3 regions of the Streptomyces sp. NPDC057302 genome follow, and region 3 is predicted to be linked to each of the others. Evidence: riboswitches for the same ligand, from Rfam matches in the RefSeq annotation. Region 3 holds a riboswitch; each other region holds the start of a gene.

Region 1 (3,267 bases), on a different contig from region 3:
GGGCTCCCAGAGCGAGTCGGGGTTCTTCCAGCCCGCGTTGCCCGCGTCCAGGTACACCTTGGTGTTCTTCAGGGACTTGAGCTTCCCGATGGCGCCCTTGAGAAGGTCGTACCGCTCTTCGTGGAACTCCTCCGGCGTGCAGTTGTCGACCATGTGGAGCACCGCGTCCGGCTCCAGGATGACCGTCGTGTTGCGGTCACCGATGCCCTTCGCCACCTGGTCGATGAAGGTGCGGTAGGCGTTGCCGTCGGCCGCGCCGCCGCCCGAGTACTGGCCGCAGTCGCGGTGCGGGATGTTGTAGAGGACCAACAGGGCGTCCCGGTCGGCCTTCTCGGCGGCCTCGGTGAAGCCGCGCGCCTGGTCCTCCGCGTTCTCCGGGATGATCCACTCCGCGACGGGCTGTTCGGCGATCTTGCGGATCAGCTCGGCGTCGTCCTTCTTCCCGTCCTTCTCGTACGTGGCGACCTGCTTGGCCGCGTTCCCGTCCGGGTTGACCCAGTACGGATCGGTGCCCTTGGGCTGCTGTTTGACGGGCTGCCCCGACGACTCCTCGTTGCCCGAACCGTCATCGGAGGAGCACCCCGACAGCAGCAGCGCCGCCCCCGCGAACGACGCCGCAGCCTTCACCCCCCGGGCCGCGATCCGATGACCGCGGCCGGTGCCTTTGTGGTACATCCACTCCCCCTTGGGTGCACTGTCCGATTCTCAATCCTGACATACGCGCTCACTGCCCACGAGGTCCGCCCGTCGGCTACGAAGACCTGTTGGAGACCTGTTACAGCCGCGCGCCCGGGGGTAGGCGCAGGGCGCGGGGTGGCGCTCACGGGGAGGAGATCATGCGGGATCACACCTCTGAACTACGGCTGGCCGAAGTCCTGGTGGAGACCACGGACACCCTGGACGACGACTTCGATCCGGAGCGCTATCTGAGCCGGGTCGCGGGCCACTGCGTAGAGCTGCTCGACGCCACCGCCGCCGGGGTGATCTTCGACGCCGTCGGCAAGCACTCGGTGGCCGTCGGCGGCCATCCGCAGAAGCTCGCACTCGACCTGCTCGGCGCCCAACACGACGGCGGGCCCTGCGTGGAGAGCCTCGGCTCGGGAAAGCCCGTGCCGCCGATGCGGCTCGCGGCGGCCGAACCCGCCGCGCGCTGGCCGGAGTTCACCGCGCTGGCCCGGCGCCGTGGCATCGGGCTGACCTACGCGGTTCCGCTGCGCCAGCGCGCGACCCTGCTGGGCGCGCTCAACATCTTCGTGCCCGACACCTCCCAGTGCCTGTACAGCGAAGGAGAGTTGGGTCTGGCCCAGGTGATCGCCGACGCCACCGCCGTGGGCCTGCACAATCACCGCGCCTATACGGATTCCCGGGTCCTCGCCACACAGCTCCAGGGCGCTCTGACCAGCCGCATACGCATCGAACAGGCCAAAGGCATACTCGCCGAGCGCTGGCACACGGACATGGATGAGGCCTTTGAGACGCTGCGGCGGTACGCACGCAGAGAACGCCTGGTCATGGACGTGGTCGCCATCGACGTGATCAAGGGTTCGCTCGACGACACGGCGCTGCGCGGCGGTTGGTCCGGATCTCAATGAAGGTCATCCGCAGACCACCACCAGCGACGATCACGGAGAGAAAGCGGATCACGACTTGGCGTCAATCCACCCCTAGGCTCCAGCGCTCATCCGTTCTAGAGTCGACCCAAAGGCCCAAGCCCCCGGCCTGACCGTCCACCCCGCTTCACTGCGGGGTTGGCCACCGAACCTCCCGCGCCGACGCCGGGTTACTCCCGCAGCTCGTGCGCGCGCGGTCGAGGACCAGCCCGGTCGACGGCTCCGGGGGGAGCGGGCCGCCGACCGGGCCGGGTTGTCCCTGAACCGTTGACAGTGTCCATGACCAACTGGGACTCTCCGGGACAACAAGTACATACATAGAGGCGACGGTTGACAGGAACCCGGTGCGATTCCGGGGCGGTCCCGCCACTGTGACCGGACGCCGCCCGGCGTGCGGAAGCCAGGAACTGGGCCGTCGTACTCCTGCTTCGGGGCGTGGAACCCCAGAAGGAGGCTCTACGACATGTCACCGCACACCGCGGCATCAGACACCGCGGCACCGCACACCGACGGCGCGGCGGCCCAGGCCGCCACGGCATCGGCCCGTGACTGGCTCATCGCGTCGGCCGCGGTCATCATCGCGTTCCTCGCGCTCTACGCGGTCTTCATCGACAACGGCTCGCTGATCTCGGCGACCGGCAGTTATCTGCACGAGTTCGCCCACGACGGCAGGCACCTCCTCGGTGCCCCGTGCCACTGACCGGGGACGGACGCGGCGCCGTGCCATCCCCCTCGTCCTCACCCGTCCTGCCCCTGCTCGGCCGTGGTGTGGTGGCGGGAGGAGCGGCGGGCCTCGCGGCCGGTCTCTTCTCCCTGCTGCTCGCCGAGCCGCTGATGGACCGGGCGATCCGCGCGGAGGAGAAGAAGCACGCGCCGGGGGGTGCCGCGGAGCACCACGAGGAGCTGTTCACGCGCTCCACCCAGCACGCGGGCCTGGTGGTCTCCGCGGTCGTCGCCGCTCTGGCCATCGGCGTCCTGTTCGCGGTGGCGTACGCCCTGGTGCACCGCCGCGACCCGTACGCGAACCCGTGGCCGCGCGCCCTGGCCTTCGCGGGAGCCGCGTTCCTCGCCGTCTCCCTGCTGCCCGGTCTGCGCTACCCGGCGAACCCGCCGGGCGTCGGCGACCCGGCCACGGTCGGCGACCGGCAGGCGATGTGGCTGGCGGCCATCGCGATCGGCGTACTCGGCATGTTCCTGGTGCGGCAGGTGTACGTACGCCTGTCGGCCAGATCCGTTCCGGTGCGGCAGATCGCGGCGGCCCTCACGACGGTCGCCGTCCTGGCCGCGCTCTTCCTGCTCCCGGACAACCCCGACCCGGTCCCGGTCGACGCGACGCTCCTGTGGGAGTTCCGCGTCGTGTCCGTCGCCTCGCACGTCCTGCTGTGGGCCGTGTTCGCTGCGGTCTTCGGAGGCCTGGGCCTGCGGGCCGTCCGGGAAGGGGCCGCAAGGGGTGCCACCGTGGGCGCGAGCGCGGCGGGAGTGCCCTCGCGCCCCGGCGTCACCCCTACGGCCCCACCCCGGTGAGGTAGGCGGAGACCACGACGTTCGCCGAGTACGTCTTGCTCGCCCGGTCGAACGTGCCGCCGCAGGTGATCAGGCGGAGTTCGGCGCGGCCCTCCTCATGGGGGCCGTACGCCTTCTTCGCGTCGAAGCGGTC
Region 2 (3,267 bases), on a different contig from region 3:
GCGCCCGGTGGGCGGCGCCGACCAGCATCCGGGCCGCGTGCGGCACCATCAGGCCGACGAAGCCGATGGCTCCGCTGTAGGCGACGAGTACGCCGGTCAGGAGCGAGGCGAGGACGAAGACGGCGGCGCGGAAGCGGGCCGTGTCCAGGCCGAGGACGGTGGCGCCCTCCTCGCCGACCAGGAGCAGGTCCAGGGGGCGGGCCAGGGCGACGAGCAGCGCCGTGCCCACGATCAGGGCGGCGCCGGGCAGGGCGAGCATGTCCCAGCGGGCGCTGCCGAGTCCGCCGAGCGTCCAGTACAGGACTTCCTTCAGGTGGTCCGTGCTGTCGGCCATGATCAGGATCAGGCTGGTCAGGGCGGAGAGGATGTACGAGACGGCCACTCCGGCCAGGATCAGGCGCCCGGTGGCGAAGCCCCCGCCTCCCGACCTCGCCAGGGTGTAGACGACGAGCAGGGAGAGCAGGGCGCCCACGAAGGCGGCGGCCGGGATGGTGACGGTGGTGGCCAGGCCCGTGCCGATGCCGAAGGCGCTGCCGAGGACGATGACGGCGACGGCTCCGGCGGAGGCGCCGGAGGAGACACCGAGCAGGAACGGGTCGGCCAGGGGGTTCCTGACCAGGGCCTGGAGGACGGTGCCGATGACGGCGAGGCCCGCGCCTACGGCCGCGCCGAGCAGGACCCGGGGTAGGCGGACGTCCAGCACGATCGTGCGGAACGGGGAGGGCTCCGCGCGGCCGGTGAGGATCTCCAGGACGTCGGCCGGGGGTATCCGAACCGAGCCCAGGACCAGGCCTGCGACGACCGCCGCCGCGAGGGCTGTCAGCAGCCCGGCGACGACGGTGCCGTACCGCAGCCTTACCCTCGCCGCGGACCGGTTGCCGTCGATCACCGGCTCCGCCGAATTCGTCCTCAAACGCCGGACGGCCTGAGGATTCACAGCTGGTCCGCCAGCTTTTCCACCGCCCCCGGTGCCCTCACCCCCACCACCGTGTCCGACAGCGGAAGGACCGCGAAGCGCTTGTGCTTGATGGCGGGGACGTCCGCGAGGACCGGGTCGTCCAGGAGGCGCTTCTTCTTCTGGGCGACCGTCGTGCCGCCGTAGTCGAGGATCACGATCATCTCGGGCTTGCGGTCGACCACCGACTCCCAGGACGCGTCGCCGAAGGACTTGTCCAGGTCGGCGAAGACGTTGCGCCCGCCCGCCCGTTCGATGATGTCGTTGCCGATGCCACGGCCGCCCGCAGTGAACGCGGTCTTGTCCCCGCTGTCGTAGACGAAGACCGGGACCCGCTTCTTGGACTTCAGCTTCTTCGCCGTGGCGGACAGCCGGCGCTCGGCGTCGCCCACCCACTCGTCCGCCCGCTGCCGCACCCCGAACGTGCTGCCGACCTCGCGGACCTCCTTGTAGACGTCGTCCATCGACACGGGCCGCTTCGCGCAGCCCTCGACGTTGAGGCGGCTCTCGACGCCGGACTTGGCCAGGGCCTTGCGGCTGCGGCCATCGCCCGCCTGGAACGCGCTCGCGTAGCCGCCGTAGACGAAGTCGGGGTTCGCGGCCAGGAGCTTCTCGTACGAGGGGTACTCCTTGGCGATGACCGGGGTGTCCGCGTACGCCTTCGCGTACTTCGGCAGCACCTTGTCGTCCAGGTACGCCGTGCCCGCGAGGCGGTCCTTCAGGCCCAGCTCCAGCATCACTTCCGTCGCGTGCTGGTTCATCGTCACGGCGCGCTCGGGGGGTGCTTCGTACGTCGTCTTCACGCCGCAGTTCGTGACCGTGTAGGGGAAGCCGGGGGCCTTCGCGGCGGGCTTTTCCGAAGCGGGGTCCGCGGCGGACGAGCAGGCGGCGAGCGGGACGAGCAGGGCCGCGGCGGCGAGCAGGCGTATGGGGCGGGGCATGGCTGGGCTGCCTCCTCCAGGGGATTCCGCGTCCCCTGCGTCGTGGGAGAAGAAGGCGGCAGGTCAGTTCCTGACTGCCCCGCCCGCGAAGGGTGGGGTCACAGTGGCGGGACCGTGCCGGATTCGCACCGGCTTCCTGGGCCCTGCCGCCTCAAAGGTGAAGCTCAGTATGCCTGGACGATCTCGACCTTCTCCTCGGTGACCTCCGCGTCCACGATCCGGAAGGAGCGGAACTGGAACTCGCCCGCGTCGTCGGCGTCGGCCGTGGAGACCAGGACGTAGTGGGCGCCGGGCTCGTTGGCGTACGAGATGTCCGTGCGCGAGGGGTAGGCCTCGGTCGCCGTGTGCGAGTGGTAGACGATCACCGGCTCCTCGTCGCGGTCGTCCATCTCGCGGTAGAGCTTGAGGAGGTCGGTCGAGTCGAACTCGTAGAACGTGGGCGAGCGGGCCGCGTTCAGCATCGGGATGAAGCGCTCGGGGCGGCCGGTGCCCTCCGGGCCCGCGACCACACCGCAGGCCTCGTCGGGGTGGTCCTGGCGCGCGTGCGCGACGATCTGGTCGTGGAGGGCCTGGGTGAGGGTCAGCATGGCAGCCAGGATAAGCAGAAGGGCCGGTCCGTACCGAAGAGTGGTACGGACCGGCCCACATGCTGGGATCAGGCGTTACGGCGCTACTTCTGCACCGTGTCCTGCGGCTCGGCCTCGCCGCCGCCCGTGGACTGCGCGTTGCCGCGCTTCTGCATGACCAGGTAGCCGACGCCGAGGATCAGGGCCCACACCGGAGCCGCGTAGAGCGAGATCCGGGCGTCCTTGTCGATACCCATCATCACGATGACCATGGCGATGAAGGCGAGGGCGAACCAGCTCGTGTACGGCGCTCCCGGCGCCCGGAAGGTGGACTGCGGCAGCTCGCCGCGGTCGGCCTTGCGGCGGTACTTGATCTGGCAGACCAGGATCATGATCCAGGCCCACATGCCGGAGATGGTAGCGAAGGAGACGACGTAGTTGAACGCCTCGCCCGGCCACTGGTAGTTGATCCAGACGCCGACCAGCATCAGCGCGGCGGAGAAGGTGGTGCCGACCAGGGGCAGGCCGTTCTTCGTGAGCTTGGTGAAGAACTTCGGGCCCTGCCCGTTGAGCGCCAGGTCGCGCAGCATGCGGCCGGTGGAGTACATACCGGAGTTGCAGGAGGAGAGCGCGGCCGTCAGGACGACGAAGTTGACGATCGCGGCGCCGACGCCGAGGCCCATCTTGTCGAAGGCGGCGACGAACGGCGAGACGCCCGGCACGAACTCCGTCCACGGCACGACCGAGAGGATCATGATGAGCGCGCCGACGTAGAAGACGGCGATGCGCCACGGCACGGTGTTGA
Region 3 (3,267 bases):
CTACTGGTACCAGATGCTGTGGGTGCTCATATCCACCGTTCTCACCATGATCGCCTACAAACTGTGGCAGCGTGACCAGCGCGCCCGCAAGGCCGAGCAGGCCCAGGGGGGTGCGACCCGATGAACGAGCTCGCAGCGGACACGGGCGGCGTCAACGGCATCGCCCTCGCCGTCTTCATCTTCTTCTTCGCCGCCGTCACGGCGATGGGCTTCCTGGCCGCGCGCTGGCGCAAGGCCGAGACCGAGAGCCTGGACGAATGGGGCCTGGGAGGCCGCTCGTTCGGCACCTGGGTCACGTGGTTCCTGCTCGGCGGCGACCTCTACACCGCGTACACCTTCGTCGCCGTCCCGGCGGCGATCTACGCGGCGGGCGCGGCCGGCTTCTTCGCGGTGCCGTACACGATCCTCGTCTACCCGCTGATCTTCACCTTCCTGCCGCGCCTGTGGTCGGTCTCGCACAAGCACGGGTACGTGACGACCTCGGACTTCGTGCGCGGGCGCTTCGGCTCCAAGGGGCTCTCGCTCGCCGTCGCGGTCACCGGCATCCTCGCCACGATGCCGTACATCGCGCTCCAACTGGTCGGCATCCAGGCCGTGCTCGACGTCATGGGCGTCGGCGGCGGTCCGGACACCAACTGGTTCGTCAAGGACCTGCCGCTCCTGATCGCGTTCGCGGTGCTCGCCGCGTACACGTACTCGTCGGGTCTGCGCGCCCCCGCGCTGATCGCGTTCGTGAAGGACGGTCTGATCTACCTCGTGATCGCCGTCGCGATCATCTACATCCCGATCAAGCTCGGCGGCTTCGACGAGATCTTCCAGGCGGCGAACGACAAGTTCTCGTCGGCGAACGAGGCGGCGGGCAAGCCCGTCGCGGGCCTCGCGCCGGGCCACACGGGGCAGTGGACCTACGCCACGCTCGCGCTCGGCTCCGCGCTCGCGCTGTTCATGTACCCGCACTCGATCACGGCGACGCTCTCCTCCAAGAGCCGCAACGTGATCCGCCGCAACACCACGATCCTGCCGCTCTACTCGCTGATGCTGGGCCTGCTGGCGCTGCTCGGCTTCATGGCGATCGCGGCCGGGGTCAAGGTGGAGAACGGGCAGCTGGCGATCCCGCAGCTGTTCGAGACGATGTTCCCGGACTGGTTCACCGGCGTCGCGTTCGCGGCGATCGGCATCGGCGCGCTCGTACCGGCCGCCATCATGTCGATCGCGGCAGCGAATCTCTTCACCAGGAACATCTACAAGGACTTCCTCAAGCCGGACGCGACACCCGCACAGGAGATGAAGATCTCCAAGCTGGTCTCGCTCCTGGTGAAGGTCGGCGCGCTGGCCTTCGTCCTCACCATGGACAAGACGGTCGCGATCAACTTCCAGCTCCTGGGCGGCATCTGGATCCTGCAGACCATGCCCGCACTGGTCGGCGGCCTGTTCACGCGGTGGTTCCACCGGTGGGCGCTGCTCGCGGGCTGGGCGGTCGGCATGGTCTACGGAACGGTCGCCGCGTACGGGGTCGCCTCGCCGACGCAGAAGCACTTCGGCGGCTCGTCCGACGAGATCCCCGGCATCGGCGAGATCGGCTACATCGGCCTCACGGCGTTCGTCCTGAACGTGGTGGTCACCGTGGTCATGACGTTCGTCCTGCGCGCCGTGAAGGCCCCTGACGGCATCGACGAGACCTCTCCCGGGGACTACACCGCGGACGCGGGCGACCCGGGCGTCGTGGAGGACCTGCCGCCGGCCACGGTGGGGGCGCCGGGCGGGCACTGACCCTTCCGCCACGTACGTCCCGCTACGTACGCCACACGGGCCGCCGGAGGAATCCGGCGGCCCGTTCTCATGCACTGCGACGCACCCCGACACAAGATATGGGGCTGCCACTCAGAGCCAGCACAAGATGTATGCTCGTGCTCGCTGTCGCCGCAGGGGAATCCGGTGCAAGTCCGGAACTGTCCCGCAACGGTGTATGAGTACGCATTTGTCGTGCTCTCTAGTCCGAAGACCTGTCGGCAGCGCGCCCGTTCCGACCGGTCCGGGTGCCAACGACGTCCGGGCCTCGTGGAATGGGCTGGTGGACGCGGAGCGCAGCCCTGCCCTGGGCGCCCCCGTGTGTCACTCCTCCCCTCCCCGAGGCTCCGAGCCGAGCGAGGGAGTGCTCCGTGACCATCGCGCCAGCCGAACCTGCGTCAGCGCAGACCACCGACGGTCAGCAGACCGCCGACGGCCCAGGAACCGCGCTGCTGCGTACCCTGACCGACCTCACCGCCGACCTCCCCGACGCCGACCCCGGCAGAGTCGCGGCCGCCGCGCTGCGTGGCCGCTCGGCCAGGGGGGACGCAGAGAGCACAGCGGAGCTGCGGGAGCTGGCGACCGAGGCCGCCGCGGGGCTCATCTCCGAGGACCCGACGTACTCGCAGCTCGCGGCCAGGCTCCTCAGCCTCAGCATCCGTGACGAGGCCGCGTCGCAGGGCGTGCGCTCCTTCTCCGACTCGGTCGCCGTGGGGCACCGCGAGGGCCTGATCGCGGACCGCACCGCCGCGTTCGTCGTCGACCACGCCGAACACCTGGACGCTCTCGTCCAGGACGCCCTCCAGGACGGCGCGGACTTCCGCTTCGGCTACTTCGGCCTGCGCACCCTGCACAGCCGCTATCTGCTTCGCCACCCGATCACCCGGCAGGTCATCGAGACCCCGCAGCACTTCATGCTGCGCGTCGCGAGCGGCCTGGCGGAGGACGGGAGCCTGCGCGCGGTGGACGAAGTCGCCTCCCTGTACCGCCTGATGAGCCGCCTGGACTACCTGCCGTCCTCGCCGACGCTCTTCAACTCCGGCACCCGGCACCCGCAGATGTCCTCCTGCTACCTCCTCGACTCCCCGCTGGACGAGCTGGACTCCATCTACGACCGCTACCACCAGGTCGCGCGCCTCTCCAAGCACGCGGGCGGCATCGGCCTCTCGTACTCCCGCATCCGCGCCCGCGGTTCGCTGATCCGCGGCACGAACGGCCACTCCAACGGCATCGTGCCGTTCCTCAAGACCCTGGACGCCTCCGTCGCCGCCGTGAACCAGGGCGGCCGGCGCAAGGGCGCCGCCGCGGTCTACCTGGAGACGTGGCACTCCGACATCGAGGAGTTCCTGGAGCTGCGCGACAACACGGGCGAGGACCAGCGGCGCACGCACAATCTCAACCTCGCGCACTGGATCCCGGACGAGTTCATGCGCCGGGTCGCCGCGAGCCAGGACTGGTCGCTGTTCTCCCCCGCCGACG

The links. A riboswitch is a leader RNA that binds a small molecule or an ion and turns the genes downstream of it on or off. The one in region 3 is predicted to bind cobalamin.
Region 1: it holds a riboswitch for cobalamin, as region 3 does, so the genes downstream of both, ACFUPX_RS26685 (CbtB-domain containing protein) here and ACFUPX_RS36355 (ribonucleoside-diphosphate reductase subunit alpha) in region 3, are expected to answer to the same signal.
Region 2: it holds a riboswitch for cobalamin, as region 3 does, so the genes downstream of both, ACFUPX_RS30985 (ABC transporter substrate-binding protein) here and ACFUPX_RS36355 (ribonucleoside-diphosphate reductase subunit alpha) in region 3, are expected to answer to the same signal.

The regions. Positions count from the first base shown of each region.
Region 1 covers NZ_JBHUZJ010000043.1:12,313-15,579, forward strand. The annotation lists gene ACFUPX_RS26675 (glycoside hydrolase family 6 protein) at 1-675, opposite strand, end outside; gene ACFUPX_RS26680 (ANTAR domain-containing protein) at 837-1,592, shown strand; cobalamin riboswitch at 1,921-2,042, shown strand; gene ACFUPX_RS26685 (CbtB-domain containing protein) at 2,074-2,310, shown strand; gene ACFUPX_RS26690 (CbtA family protein) at 2,331-3,134, shown strand; gene ACFUPX_RS26695 (class F sortase) at 3,115-3,267, opposite strand, start outside.
Region 2 covers NZ_JBHUZJ010000058.1:9,300-12,566, forward strand. The annotation lists gene ACFUPX_RS30980 (FecCD family ABC transporter permease) at 1-886, opposite strand, end outside; gene ACFUPX_RS30985 (ABC transporter substrate-binding protein) at 934-1,896, opposite strand; cobalamin riboswitch at 1,940-2,065, opposite strand; gene ACFUPX_RS30990 (Mov34/MPN/PAD-1 family protein) at 2,061-2,483, opposite strand; gene ACFUPX_RS30995 (amino acid permease) at 2,567-3,267, opposite strand, start outside.
Region 3 covers NZ_JBHUZJ010000081.1:8,641-11,907, forward strand. The annotation lists gene ACFUPX_RS36345 (DUF3311 domain-containing protein) at 1-124, shown strand, start outside; gene mctP (monocarboxylate uptake permease MctP) at 121-1,770, shown strand; cobalamin riboswitch at 1,889-2,026, shown strand; gene ACFUPX_RS36355 (ribonucleoside-diphosphate reductase subunit alpha) at 2,160-3,267, shown strand, end outside.